DNA from 2 places in the Bradyrhizobium sp. PMVTL-01 genome. Region 1 is predicted to be linked to the other one. Evidence: predicted binding sites of a transcription regulator. Region 1 holds the regulator's gene; the other holds the start of a gene.

Evidence for each region. Region 1 encodes PhoB, which activates phosphate uptake and scavenging genes when phosphate is short. Its sites were predicted from a motif close to TGTCATNNANCTGTCAT; they were not measured.
Region 2: ACRQ5Q_RS24990 (DUF47 domain-containing protein) is a predicted target of PhoB. The motif match lies at 4,333-4,349, and genes of this name have one in related genera.

Annotation. Positions count from the first base shown of each region.
Region 1 covers NZ_CP193982.1:8,205,403-8,212,442, forward strand. The annotation lists gene ACRQ5Q_RS39555 (Hsp33 family molecular chaperone) at 1-35, opposite strand, end outside; gene argF (ornithine carbamoyltransferase) at 173-1,096, opposite strand; gene ACRQ5Q_RS39565 (aspartate aminotransferase family protein) at 1,096-2,304, opposite strand; gene ACRQ5Q_RS39570 (GcrA family cell cycle regulator) at 2,758-3,270, shown strand; gene phoB (phosphate regulon transcriptional regulator PhoB) at 3,378-4,085, opposite strand; gene phoU (phosphate signaling complex protein PhoU) at 4,108-4,824, opposite strand; gene pstB (phosphate ABC transporter ATP-binding protein PstB) at 4,836-5,654, opposite strand; gene pstA (phosphate ABC transporter permease PstA) at 5,651-6,496, opposite strand; gene pstC (phosphate ABC transporter permease subunit PstC) at 6,498-7,040, opposite strand, start outside.
Region 2 covers NZ_CP193982.1:5,102,556-5,109,595, forward strand. The annotation lists gene ACRQ5Q_RS24970 (hypothetical protein) at 1-326, opposite strand, end outside; gene ACRQ5Q_RS24975 (peptide chain release factor 3) at 537-2,159, opposite strand; gene sugE (quaternary ammonium compound efflux SMR transporter SugE) at 2,319-2,633, shown strand; gene ACRQ5Q_RS24985 (inorganic phosphate transporter) at 2,626-3,633, opposite strand; gene ACRQ5Q_RS24990 (DUF47 domain-containing protein) at 3,646-4,290, opposite strand; gene ACRQ5Q_RS24995 (branched-chain amino acid ABC transporter permease) at 4,446-5,414, opposite strand; gene ACRQ5Q_RS25000 (branched-chain amino acid ABC transporter permease) at 5,416-6,279, opposite strand; gene ACRQ5Q_RS25005 (ABC transporter substrate-binding protein) at 6,352-7,040, opposite strand, start outside.

The DNA of each region.
Region 1 (7,040 bases):
GGCCCGGTTTTCATGTCAGGGGATTGGAAAACCATGGCGCTTTATCTGGGGTCGGAGAGCCGGGAATGGAAGGGGGTGTGTTCCGGCGATCGGATCTCGTGCACGCGAGTACAAATTCCGTGTCGTCCTGACGAAAGTCAGGATGACGATCCAATATTACGCGACCGCGCCGCTACTTCACCGCGTCGAAGCACCAAGCCAGAATGCCCTTCTGCGCGTGCAGGCGGTTTTCGGCCTCGTCGAACACGACCGATTGCGGGCCGTCGATCACCTCGTCGGTGACCTCCTCGCCGCGATGGGCCGGCAGGCAGTGCATGAACAGCGCGTCGGGCTTGGCCAGCGACATCAGCTTCGCATTGACCTGATAGGGCTTGAGCACGTTGTGACGGTGCTCGCCTTCCTTGTCGCCCATCGACACCCAGGTGTCGGTGACGACGCAGTCGGCGCCCTTCACGGCGGCCTCGGGATCAGAGCCGAGCACGATCGGCGCGCCCGTCGCCTTGATCCAGTCGCGCATCGCCTTCTTCGGCGCGAGCTCCGGGGGCGTTGCCACATTGAGCTGGAATTTGAAGCGCTCGGCGGCATGCGCCCAGGAGGCCAGCACGTTGTTGTCGTCGCCGGTCCAGGCCACCGTCCGGCCCTCGATCGGGCCGCGATGCTCCTGATAGGTCATGAGGTCCGCCATGACCTGGCAGGGATGCGAGCGCCGCGTCAGGCCGTTGATGACCGGCACGGTCGCATTCGCCGCAAGCTCCAGCAGCGCCTCATGGTTGAGGATGCGGATCATGATGGCATCGACATAGCGCGACAGCACGCGCGCGGTGTCGGCGATGGTCTCGCCGCGGCCGAGCTGCATCTCGGCGCCGGTGAGCATGATGGGCTCACCGCCGAGCTGGCGCATGGCGACGTCGAACGAGACGCGGGTGCGCGTCGAGGGACGCTCGAAGATCATCGCCAGCGTCTTGCCTTCGAGCGGCTTCACCGGCTGCTGCGCCTTCTGCTTCGCCTTCATGGCGGCGGAGGCGTCGAGCATGCTCTTGAGCTCCGACAACGGCAGCTCGTTGATGTCCAGGAAGTGCTTCGGCGACTTGCTCATCAGCTTGCAGCCCGCTTGGTCTGACTGGACGAGATCGCAGCGCAGGCGCGCTCCAGCCGCGCAACGCTGTCCTCGATCTCGGCCTCGGTGACGATCAACGGCGGCAGGAAGCGCACGACATTGTCGCCGGCGCCGACCGTGAGCAGCTTTTCATTGCGCAAGGCCGCAACGAGATCGCCCGAGGGCACCACGGCCTTGATGCCGATCAAGAGGCCCTCGCCACGCACCTCGCTGACGACGTCAGGGTGACGGTCGATCACGGAGGCGAGCTTCTGCTTGAGCAGCAGCGACATCTTCTGCACGTGGTCGAAGAAGCCGGGCTTGAGCATGATGTCGAGCACGGCATTGGCAGCCGCGATCGCCAGCGGATTCCCGCCGAACGTGGAGCCGTGCGAGCCGGGCCCCATGCCGGCTGCCGCCTCCGCGGTGGCCAGCACCGCGCCGATCGGGAAGCCGCCGCCGAGCGCCTTGGCGAGCGACATCACGTCAGGTGTGACGCCGGTGCGCCGATGCGCGAACAGATCTCCGGTGCGACCCATGCCGGTCTGCACCTCGTCGAAGGCGAGCAGCAGGCCCTTCTCGTCGCAGAGCTGACGCAGCGCCTTGAGGAAGGCGGGCGTCGACGATCGCACGCCGCCCTCACCCTGGATCGGCTCGAGCAGGATGCCGGCGGTCTGCGGACCGATCGCCTTCTTGACGGCTTCGATGTCACCATGCGGGACCTGGTCGAAGCCGTCCATCGGCGGGCCGAACCCTTCAAGATATTTTGCAGATCCCGTCGCAGCGAGCGTCGCCAGCGTGCGGCCGTGGAAGGCGCCCTCGAAGGTGATGATGCGGTAGCGCTCCGCATGGCCCTTGGAGAAGTGATGATGGCGGACCAGCTTGATCACGCCTTCCAGCGCTTCGGCGCCGGAATTGCAGAAGAACACGAAGTCCGCGAAGCTTTCCTGGCACAGACGCGCCGCGAGTTTCTCGCCGTCCGGGCTCTGGAACAGGTTCGACATGTGCCAGAGCTTGGTCGCCTGCTCCTGCAACGCCTTGACCAGCGCGGGATGGGCATGGCCGAGCGCGTTGACGGCGACGCCCGAGGTGAAATCGAGATAGCGCTCGCCATTGGTCGCGATCAGCCAGCAGCCTTCGCCGCGCTCGAAACCGAGGTTGGCCCTGGCGAAAACGGGGAGCAAATGCGGCGCGGCGCTGTCAGTCATGACGATCACTTGATGTTGCGGACGGCCTGAAGCGCTCACGCAGCGCACCATCAACCGGCCCGGAAAACGAAACGTGCCGCCTTTTAAGGGCGGCACGTGGCACTATCTTATGCCGGGTAGAACGGGTGTCAATGCCGCCTGAAAGCCCCGGGAAACGCTGAATCCGTAGTCTTGCGGTGCCGGATTTGCGGGGTTTTTGCCACGGAACATGTGGAAGCGAGTCGGCTGACTCTTGCGCGTGAGTCACGCCATATTGTAGCGTTTGGCTTGTCAGATACGACATCTCGTGCAGCAGTTCTGATCCTCTAAGTCCTCATGTACCGGCGTAAACGTTCGGGCGTTCTGGTTACGCCCGGCGAGCCTTAAGGGATTCTGGCGGCACGGGTTTTTCGAGGCTTAGGCATTCGCCGCGAGGCGCCAGGACGGCAGCCGCACGGCGAGGGAAAGGGTGCAATGACGGTTTTGACCTGGTCCGACGATCGCGTCGAGCAGCTGAAAAAGCTCTGGGAGGCCGGATTGTCGGCCAGCCAGATCGCAGCCGAGCTCGGCAACGTGACCCGTAATGCCGTGATCGGCAAGGTGCACAGGCTCGGCCTGTCGGGCCGCGCCAAGAGCCCCTCATCGGCAGCTCCCCGGCCGCGCAAGGCGCGCCCGGCTCAGCACATGATGCGGGTCAGCCGCCCGATTGCGCGCGGCAACACCGCGCTGGCGCAGGCCTTCGAGGTCGAGGTCGAGGCAGAGCCTGTGACCTACGACAACGTGGTGCCGATGAGCCAGCGGCTGTCGCTGCTCGAGTTGAACGAGGCGACCTGCCACTGGCCGGTCGGCGATCCCTCGAGCCCGGATTTCTTCTTCTGCGGCGGCAAGGCGCTCTCCGGCCTGCCCTACTGCGCCCAGCATTCGCGCGTCGCGTATCAGCCCGCGGCCGACCGCCGTCGCGCGCCGGCAAAGCCCGGCACGCGCTGAGCACGGCTTTAAACTACCTCGTCCCGACGTGAGGCCGGGACGACAACCGAGACATAAACAAGCGCGCCACGTGGCGCGCTTTTTGTTTGGCTTGCTCGAAGCCGCTCTCAGGTCTGCTCGGCCTTCGCAAAGCGATCGTCGAGCGCGTAGCCGGCGCCGCGGACGGTGCGGATCGGGTCCTGCTCGCGGCCGAGATTGAGCAGCTTGCGCAGGCGGCCGATATGGACGTCGACGGTGCGCTCGTCGATGTAGATGTCGCGGCCCCAGACACTGTCGAGCAGCTGCTCGCGCGAGAACACGCGACCGGGATGCTCGAGGAAGAACTCGAGCAGGCGATACTCGGTCGGACCGAGATCGATCGGCCGGCCCGAGCGCGCGACGCGGCGCTTCTCGCGGTCGAGCTCGATGTCGCCATAGGCGAGCACGGTGGCGAGCCGCTCGGGGCTGGCGCGCCGCAACAGGCCCTTCACCCGCGCCAGCAGCTCGGGCACCGAGAACGGCTTGACGATGTAGTCGTCGGCGCCGGTCGCAAGCCCCCGCACCCGCTCGCTCTCCTCGCCACGCGCGGTGAGCATGATGATCGGTAGCTGCTTGGTCTCGGGACGGGTGCGCAGCCTCCGGCACAGCTCGATGCCGGAGAGCCCCGGCAGCATCCAGTCGAGCACGATCAGGTCGGGGATGTGCTCCTTGAGGCGGGTGTCGGCATCGTCGCCGCGCATCACCGTCTCGACGTCATAGCCGTCGCCTTCGAGGTTGTAGCGGAGAAGCTCGGTGAGAGCTTCCTCGTCCTCAACCACCATGATGCGTGCGCCCATCGGCTCGTCGCTCCTTGAGTCTTCAGGTATTCGGGACCGTCGTGGCGAAGGTCGTCATGTCGCCCTTCGGCCGCTTGTCGGTGATGGCCTGACCCTCGATCATGTAGAACACGGTCTCGGCGATGTTGGTGGCGTGGTCGCCGATCCGCTCGATGTTCTTGGCACAGAACATCAGATGGATGCAGAACGAGATGTTGCGCGGATCCTCCATCATGTAGGTGAGGAGTTCGCGGAACAGCGAGGTGCAGATGGCGTCGACTTCCTCGTCGCCCTTCCACACCGCCATCGCCGCCGGCAGATCGTGCGCGGCATAGGCGTCCAGCACCGACTTGACCTGCTGCTGCACGAGGTCGGTCATGTGCTCCAGGCCGCGGAACAGTTTGAGCGGATGGAAGTCGGCATCGAGCGCGGCGACGCGCTTGCCCATGTTCTTGGCGAGGTCGCCGATGCGCTCGAGGTCGGTCGCAACGCGCATGGCGCCGACGATCTCGCGCAGGTCCACCGCCATCGGCTGGCGGCGGGCGATCGTGAGCACGGCGCGCTCCTCGATCTTCTTCTGCAGCGCGTCGAGCTCGGCATCGGTGGTGACGACGCGCTGGCCGAGCGCGACGTCGCGGCGGATCAGCGCGTCGACGGAATCGACGATCATGCGCTCGGCGATACCGCCCATCTCGGCGACGAGCCGAGTGAGCTCCTGGAGGTCGGTGTCGAAGGCCTTTGCGGTATGTTCAGAACCCATGTCCCGTCTCCTCAGCCGAACCGGCCGGTGATGTAATCCTGCGTGCGCCGATCGCTCGGCGACGTGAAGATCTTGCTGGTGTCGTCGAACTCGATCAGCTCGCCGAGATACATGAAGGCGGTCTTGTCGGAGACGCGCGCCGCCTGCTGCATGTTGTGGGTAACGATCGCGATCGTGTAGTTCTCGGACAATTCCTGGATCAGCTCCTCGACCTTGGCGGTCGAGATCGGGTCGAGCGCCGAGCAGGGCTCGTCGAACAAAATCACTTCAGGGCGGACCGCGACGGTGCGGGCGATGCAGAGGCGCTGCTGCTGGCCGCCGGAGAGCGACAGGCCCGAGGCGTTGAGCTTGTCCTTGACCTCGTTCCACAGCGCGCCGCCGCGCAGCGCCTTCTCGACCCGGTCGTCCATCTCGGACTTCGAGATCTTCTCATAGAGGCGGATGCCGAAGGCGATGTTCTCGTAGATCGTCATCGGGAACGGCGTCGGCTTCTGGAACACCATGCCCACCCGGGCGCGCAGCAGGTTCAGGTCCAGCTTGGGATCGAGGATGTTGGTCTGGTCGAGCATCAGCTGACCGGTGGCGCGCTGGCCTGGATAGAGGTCGTACATCCGGTTGAAGATGCGCAGCAGGGTCGACTTGCCGCAGCCCGACGGGCCGATGAACGCCGTGACGCGGTTGGTGCCGAGCGTCAAATTGATGTTCTTCAGCGCGTGGTGGTCGCCGTAATAGAAGTTGAGGTTGCGCACCGTCACCTTGGCGGGCGCTTCCGGCATCGGCTGCGAGGCCAGATGCGCGTTGGAACTCACGGATACGGAAAGATCGGTCATTTTGCAGTCCTCTCGGCGCCGAGGATGCGCGCGCCAATGTTCAGGGCAAGCACGGTGAGCGTGATCAGCAGCGCGCCGCTCCAGGCGAGCTGCTTCCAGTAGGCGTAGGGGCTCTGCACGAAGTTGTTGATGGTGACCGGCAGGTTCGCCATCGTCTTGTTCAGGCTGAGGCTGAAGAACTGGTTCGACAGCGCGGTGAAGAGCAGCGGCGCGGTCTCGCCGGCGACGCGGGCGGTGGCGAGCAGCACGCCGGTGATGAGACCCGAGCGGGCCGCACGATAGGCGATGCGCTTGATCACCAGCGAGCGCGGCAGGCCGAGCGCACTTGCCGCCTCGCGCAGCGCGTTCGGCACCAGGAGCAGCATGTCCTCGGTCGTGCGCACCACCACCGGGATGACGATCACGGCGAGCGCGAGCGCGCCCGCAATCGCCGAGAAGCCGCGCATCGGCACCACCACCGCACCGTAGATGAACAGGCCGATGATGATCGAGGGCGCCGAGAGCAGGATGTCGTTGATGAAGCGGATCACCGAGGTCAGCTTGTCGTTGCGGCCGTACTCGGCGAGATAGGTGCCGGCGAACAGGCCCAGCGGCGCGCCGATGCCGACGCCGAGCACGGTCATGATGATCGAGCCGACGATGGCGTTGCGCAGGCCGCCTTCGGTCGAGCCCGGAGGCGGTGTGTCCGCGACGAAGATCTGCAGGTTCAGACCGGCAATACCGTTGTAGAGCAGCGTGATCAGGATCAGCGCAAGCCAGGTGACGCCGAAGGCGGCGGCGGCAATGCAGAGCCCGCGGATCACGATGTCCTTGCGGCGGCGGCGGGCGTAGATCGGGTTCATTTCACTTCCCCGCCTTCTTTTCCAGACGCAGCAGCATCAGCCGAGCGGCCGCGAGCACGAAGAACGTCAGCACGAACAGGAGCAGGCCGAGCAGTATCAGGCCGGACTGGTGCAGGCCGTCGCTCTCGGCGAATTCGGACGCGATCGCCGCCGAGATCGTCGTGCCGGGCGCGAAGATCGACGAGGAGATCCGGAACGAGTTGCCGATGATGAAGGTCACCGCCATGGTCTCGCCGAGCGCGCGGCCCAGCGCCAGCATGACGCCGCCGATGATGCCGACGCGGGTGTAGGGGATCACCACGCTGCGGACGACTTCCCAGGTGGTGCAGCCGACGCCGTAGGCGGCCTCCTTTAGCACCGGCGGCACGGTCTTGAACACGTCGACCGAGATCGAGGTGATAAAGGGCAGCACCATGATGGCGAGGATCAGCGCGGCGTTGAACAGGCTGAGATAGGACGGCGGCCCCGCGAAGATCGCACCCAGCACAGGGACGCCGTCAAAGATCCTGATCATGAAGGGCTGGAACGTGTTGGCCAGGAACGG
Region 2 (7,040 bases), 3.1 Mb from region 1:
GCTGGCGGCGACCAGCAAGTGCGCAGCTCGGCGAAGAGGTCGCCGATCGTGTCGAGATCGTGATCCGGCTTCTGGTATCTTGCGCGATCGGCTTCGGACGGGACGCTCTCAATCGTCAGCTGGAGATTTTGCCCATAGGGATAGTCCATCTCGGGAATGCAGGGGCCGGGCTCGAGCGGACTGCAATAGGACGGCGTGCAGGGCCGATAGTCGAGCACACTGCACGGCTCGTGCGCGAACGGAATCGGATTGATCTGACGTCGCTGCGCTTCGGCAGCGATCGGCGAGATCGTCAGAAGGATGAGAACGAGAATGCCGCGCCACATGGAATGAAGGTGGCATCGCCTCCGACCACGTCAAGCCTGCGGCTGTTCACGTGCTCGCGTTCAGGCACTCGTCGCCCGGCTTGACCGGGCGACCCAGTACTCCAAGACGTCGTGATTGAATCGATGGGCTGCGGCGTACTGGATGCCCCGGTCAAGCCGGGGCATGACGGCGGAGGCTGGGGCTCAATGCAGCACTGGAGGGAGCAGCCCCTATCCCTTCTTCTTGACGTCCTTGACGTTGGTGAACTCGATGCCCTCGGCCCGTTCCCTTGTGTAGCCGAGATAGAACTCGTTTCTCGCCAGGTACACAGGATCGCCGTCGACGTCGTCGGCGATGCTCGAGGTGTTGGCGGCAATAAAAGTGTCGAGCTTCTTGCGGTCCTCCGAGGAGACCCAGCGCGCCAGCTGGAACTCGCTGACCTCGAACTCGACGGGCAGCGAATATTCCGCCTCCAGCCGCGCCTTCAGCACGTCGAGCTGGAGCGCGCCGACCACGCCGACCAGCGCCGGGGCGCCGTCGCGCGGGCGGAACACCTGCACCACGCCCTCTTCCGACATCTGCTGCAGCGCTTCCTTCAGCTTCTTCGCCTTCATCGCGTCGGTGAGGCGGACGCGGCGGACGATTTCCGGGGCAAAGCTCGGCACCCCGACGAAGGTGAAGTCCTCGCCTTCGGTCAGCGTGTCGCCGATGCGCAGCGTGCCGTGGTTGGGAATGCCGACGACGTCGCCGGCGAAGGCCTCGTCCGCCACGGACCGGTCCTGCGCGAAGAAGAATTGCGGGCTCGACAGCGGCATGCTCTTGCCGGTGCGCACCAGCTTGGCCTTCATGCCGCGGCTGAGCTTGCCCGAGCAAAGGCGCGCAAACGCAATGCGGTCGCGGTGGTTCGGATCCATGTTGGCCTGGATCTTGAACACGAAGGCGCTCATGCGCGGATCGGTGGCCTCGACCTTGCGCTGGTCGCTCTCCTGCGCGCGCGGCTCGGGCGCAAACCTGCCGAGACCTTCCAGCAAATCGCCGACGCCGAAATTGCGCAGCGCGCTGCCGAAATAGACCGGCGTCAGATGGCCCTCGCGGAAGGCGCCGAGCTCGAACGGTTTCGAGGCCTCGGTGACGAGCTCGAGCTCGTCCTTCACTGCGCCGACATCGAGGTTGGCGTTGAGCTTGGCGAGCTCGGCGATCTCGATCTGCTGCGCCGCGCCGGTCTTGGCGCCGCCGCCTTCGAGCAGGCGCACGCCGCCATTGACGACGTCATAGGTGCCGAGGAAGTCGCGGCCGCGGCCGACCGGCCAGGTCATCGGCGTGGTGTCGAGCGCCAGCGTCTTCTCGATCTCGTCGAGCAGCTCGAACACGTCGCGGCTCTCGCGGTCCATCTTGTTGATGAAGGTGATGATCGGGATGTCGCGCAGACGGCACACCTCGAACAGCTTCCGGGTGCGCGCCTCGATGCCCTTGGCGGCGTCGATCACCATCACCGCGGAATCGACCGCCGTGAGCGTGCGATAGGTGTCTTCCGAAAAGTCCTCGTGGCCCGGCGTGTCCAGCAGGTTGAACACGAGACCCTCGAACTCGAAGGTCATGACCGAGGTCACGACCGAGATGCCGCGTTCGCGCTCGATCTTCATCCAGTCCGAACGCGTGTTGCGCCGCTCGCCCTTGGCCTTGACCTGGCCGGCGAGATTGATGGCGCCGCCGAACAGCAGCAGCTTCTCGGTCAGCGTGGTCTTGCCGGCGTCGGGATGGGAGATGATCGCAAAGGTCCGCCGCCGCGCCACCTCGGTGGCGAGCGGGGAACGGGCCGTCGATTCGGCTGCGGTGGTGGCGATGTCGGACATGGCGGGAGCGTTTGGCAGGGAAAATGGGCCTGATCAAGCCTCATTTGGTGATTGCAGAGCCCTCCGGCCAGCCCCATATCGGCCGCTGGGAGGGACGGCCCTCCTATCCCACCAGCATATCAGCCGCGGGGACGACCCTGCCGTGAATGGAGGGTCGTCATGGCCTGGAGCATCCTGTTCGTCGCCGGTCTTCTCGAGATCACCTGGGCGATCGGGCTGAAATACACCGAGGGTTTCAGCAGGCTTGTTCCCTCCGTCATCACGCTCGCGGCGATGGCCGGCAGCGTGATCCTGCTCGGAGTAGCACTCAAATCGCTGCCCGTCGGGACCGCCTATGCGGTCTGGACCGGGATCGGCGCGGTCGGCACCGCCACGCTCGGCATCGTCCTGTTCGGGGAGCCGGCCACGGCGTTCCGCCTCGCCAGCATCGGGCTGATCGTGGCCGGCATCGTCGGGTTGAAGCACGTCACCTGACGAAGATCCTGACCGCCCACCAGGTCAGCGCGGCCACGATGGCCGAGGCCGGGATCGTGATCACCCAGGCATAGACGATCGAGCTTGCGACGTTCCAGCGCACCGCCGAGACGCGCCGGGCCGCGCCGACGCCGACGATGGCGCCGGTGATGGTGTGGGTGGTCGAGACGGGAACCCCGAGGAAGGTCGCCATGAACAGGGTCGCAGCGCCCCCGGTCTCGGCGCAAAAACCTTGCATCGGCGTCAGCTTGGTGATGCGCAGGCCCATGGTGCGGACGATGCGCCAGCCGCCCATCAGCGTGCCCAGCGCCATCGCCGCCTGGCAGGACAGCACCACCCAGAACGGCACCGAGAACTCATTGCCGAGATGGCCCTGCGAGTACAGCAGCACGGCGATGATGCCCATCGTCTTCTGTGCATCGTTGCCGCCATGGCCGAGCGAGTAGAGCGAGGCGGAGGCGAATTGCAGGATGCGGAAGGCGCGGTCGACCGCGAACGGCGTCGAGCGCACCGACAGCCACGATACGATCGCGACCAGCATCATCGCGAGCAGGAAACCGACCAGCGGCGACAGCACGATCGCCAGCACCGTCTTCGACAGACCGCTCCACACCGCCGCCGAAATCCCCGCTTTGGCCATGCCGCCGCCGACGAGGCCGCCGATCAGCGCATGCGAGGACGAGGATGGGATGCCGAGCGCCCAGGTGACGATGTTCCAGACGATGGCACCGACGAGGGCTGCGAAGATCACCTGGGCGTCGACGATCGAGGGATCGATGATGCCGGTGCCGATGGTCTGGGCGACGTGCAGGCCGAACACCATGAAGGCAACGAAATTGAAGAACGCGGCCCAGAACACCGCGAATTGCGGCCGCAGCACGCGGGTCGAGACGATGGTCGCGATCGAATTGGCGGCGTCGTGCAGGCCGTTCAGGAAGTCGAACAGCAGCGCGACGGCGATCAATCCGACCAGGAGGGGAACACCCAACGCAGCATCCACGGCAGCCCCGCCCTATACCTGCTCAATGACGATGCTGTTGATCTCGTTCGCGACGTCATCGAAGCGGTCGGCCACCTTCTCGAGGTGGTCGTAGATCTCGACGCCGACGATGAAGTCCATCGCGTTGCCGTCGCGATGCTTGAGGAACAGCTCCTTCAGCCCGATGTCGTGGAGATCGTCGACGCGGCCCTCGAGCTTGCCGAGTTCCTCCGTGATCGCAGTCAGCATGGCGACGTTCTTGCCGATCGACTGCATCAGCGGCAGCGCGCGGCCGACCAGATTGGCGCATTCGATCAGAAGCGCGCCGATCTCCCGCATCGGCGGCTCGAAGGTGCGGACCTCGAACAGCATCACGGCCTTGGCCGTCTGCTGCATCTGGTCGATGGCATCGTCCAGCGAGGTGATGAGGTTCTTGATGTCGCCGCGATCGAACGGGGTGATGAAGGTGCGGCGCACCGCCGTCAACACCTCGCGGGTGATGTTGTCGGCATCGTTCTCGAACTGGTTGACGCGCTGGCAATAGACCGGCGTCTCCTCACCCCCGTTGAGCACGCCCTGGAGCGCGATCGCGCCCTGGATCACCGTCTGGGCATGGCGGTCGAACAGGTCGAAGAACCGTTCTTCCTTGGGCAGGAACGCGCGAAACCATCGCATCATGGGGCAGGCTACCGGTTGGATAATGGCCCGGCCCGGATGGGCCGTCATGAAACTGTCATAGACCATTTTCGGTCCGCGCGCGTGCTACCTCGCGCCCGCGGAGCCGGATCATCCACCGCTTTCACCGATGGCTAACTTTTCGTCGAATCAACGACTTAGAGCGAACGCCTGAAGTAATGGGCGATTTCACCGATGACGCCGCGGCGGAAGGTGAGCACGCAGATCACGAAGATCGAGCCCTGGATCACCGTCACCCACTGGCCGAAGCTCGCCAGATATTGCTGCATGGCGATGATCACGAAGGCGCCGACCACGGGGCCGAAGATGGTGCCGAGACCGCCGACCAGCGTCATCAGCACGACTTCGCCCGACATCGACCAATGCACGTCGGTGAGCGAGGCGTTCTGGGCCACGAACACCTTCAGCGCTCCGGCGAAGCCCGCCAGCGTGCCGGACAGGACGAAGGCCAGGAACTTGTACTGGTCGGTGCGGTAGCCCAGCGAGATGGCGCGCTGCTCGTTCTCGCGGATCGCCTTCAGGACCTCACCGAACGGCGAATTGATGATGCGGAAGATCAGCAGGAAGCCGGCGAGGAAGCCGACCAGCACGACGTAATACAGAACCGTCGGGTTGGAGAGATCGAGCACCCCGAACATGCGTCCCTGCGGAATGCCCTGGATGCCGTCCTCGCCATGGGTGAACGGCGCCTGGAGGTAGATGAAATACAGCAGCTGCGACAGCGCCAGCGTGATCATCGAGAAATAGATGCCCTGGCGGCGGATCGAAACGTAGCCGGTCACGATCGAGAGCGCGAAAGCCGCGGCGACGCCGACGAGGATGCCGAGTTCCGGCGGCAGGCCCCACACCTTCAGGGCATGCGCGCTGCAATAGCCGGCGGTCCCTAAGAACATGGCGTGGCCGAACGACAACAGGCCACCATAGCCGATCAGAAGATTGAAGGCGCAGGCGAGCAACGCAAAGCACAGCGCCTGCATCACGAAGAACGGATAGACGCCGGTGAAGGGCACCGCCGCCAGCAGCAGCGCCATCACTGCGAATACGATCATCTCGTCGCGCACTGCGCGCGGGGTTGCCTGCAGCGTATCGTCCGTCAGGGTTGTCATGTCAGGCCGCCCTTCCCGTCAATCCCGTCGGCTTCACCAGCAGCACCAGCACCATCAGCACGAACACGACGGTGTTGGAGGCCTCGGGGTAGAAATACTTGGTCAGGCCCTCGATCACCCCCAGCGCGAAGCCGGTGATGATGGAGCCCATGATCGATCCCATGCCGCCGATCACGACCACGGCGAACACCACGATGATGAGGTCGGCGCCCATCAGCGGGCGCACCTGGTTGATCGGCGCCGAGAGCACGCCGGCGAGCGCGGCAAGGCCGACGCCGAGCCCGTAGGTCAGCGTGATCATGCGCGGCACGTTGATGCCGAAGGCGCGGACCAGCGTCGGGTTTTCGGTGGCGGCGCGCAGGTAAGCGCCGAGCTGCGTCTTCTCGATCAGGAACCAGGTGGCAAGACACACCACCAGCGAGAACACGACGACCCAGCCGCGATAGATCGGCAGGAACATGAAGCCGAGATTCATGCCGCCCTTGAGCTGGTCCGGAATGGCGTAAGGCAGGCCAGAGGAGCCGAAATAGTTCTGGAACACGCCTTGCACGATCAGCGCGATGCCGAAGGTCAAGAGCAGGCCATAGAGATGGTCGAGCCCGGTCAGCCATTGCAGCATGGTCCGCTCCAGGATCATGCCGAAGATGCCCACGATGATCGGGGCCAGCAACAACGCCCACCAGTAATTGATACCGCCGAGGTTCAGCAGGAAATAGGCGACGAAAGCGCCCATCATATAGAGCGCGCCATGGGCGAAGTTGATGATGTTGAGCATGCCGAAGATCACGGCAAGCCCGAGACTGAGCAGCGCGTAGAACGAGCCGTTGATCAGTCCCACCAGTAGCTGAGCGTAAAGAGCCTGCATCGATCCCGCACCCGGTCCCTTCGGCGTTCCCTGAAAGTCGCCCGCAGGCTCCAAGGCCCGCGGGCGGTTATCCTACTTCTTGAGCAGCGCACACTTGCTTTCGGCCAGCGGCGTGAAGGCCTGATCGCCCGACACCGTTCCGACCAGCTTGTAGAAGTCCCACGGCCCCTTGGACTCCGAGGGCTTCTTCACCTCGAACAGATAGGCGTTGTGGATGGTGCGGCCGTTGGGCTGGATCTCGCCCTTGCCGAACAGATCGTCCTCGGTCGGCATCGACTTCATCTTCTCGACGACCTTGACGCCGTCATGAGGATTGCCGCCGAGGGCTTCCAGCGCCTTGAGATAGTGGCGCACGCCCGCATAGACGCCCGCCTGCACCATGGTCGGCGGCGCGTTGTTCTTCATCTTCCCGGAGAAGCGCTTGGAGAAGGCCCGGGTCTTGTCGTCCATGTCCCAGTAGAAGGTCTCGGTGAAGTTGAGGCCCTGCGCCGTCTCCAGACCGATCGCCTTGACGTCGGTGAGGAACAGCAGCAGCGCCGCGAGCTTCTGGCCGCCCTTGACGATGCCGAACTCGGCCGCCTGCTTGATCGTGTTGGTGGTATCGCCGCCGGCATTGGCGAGGCCGATGATCTTGGCCTTGGAAGCCTGCGCCTGCAGCAGGAAGGAGGAGAAGTCCGGCGTGTTCAGCGGATGCTTGACGCCGCCGACGACCTTGCCGCCGTTGGCGGTGACGACGGACGTGGTGTCGCGCTCGAGCGCCG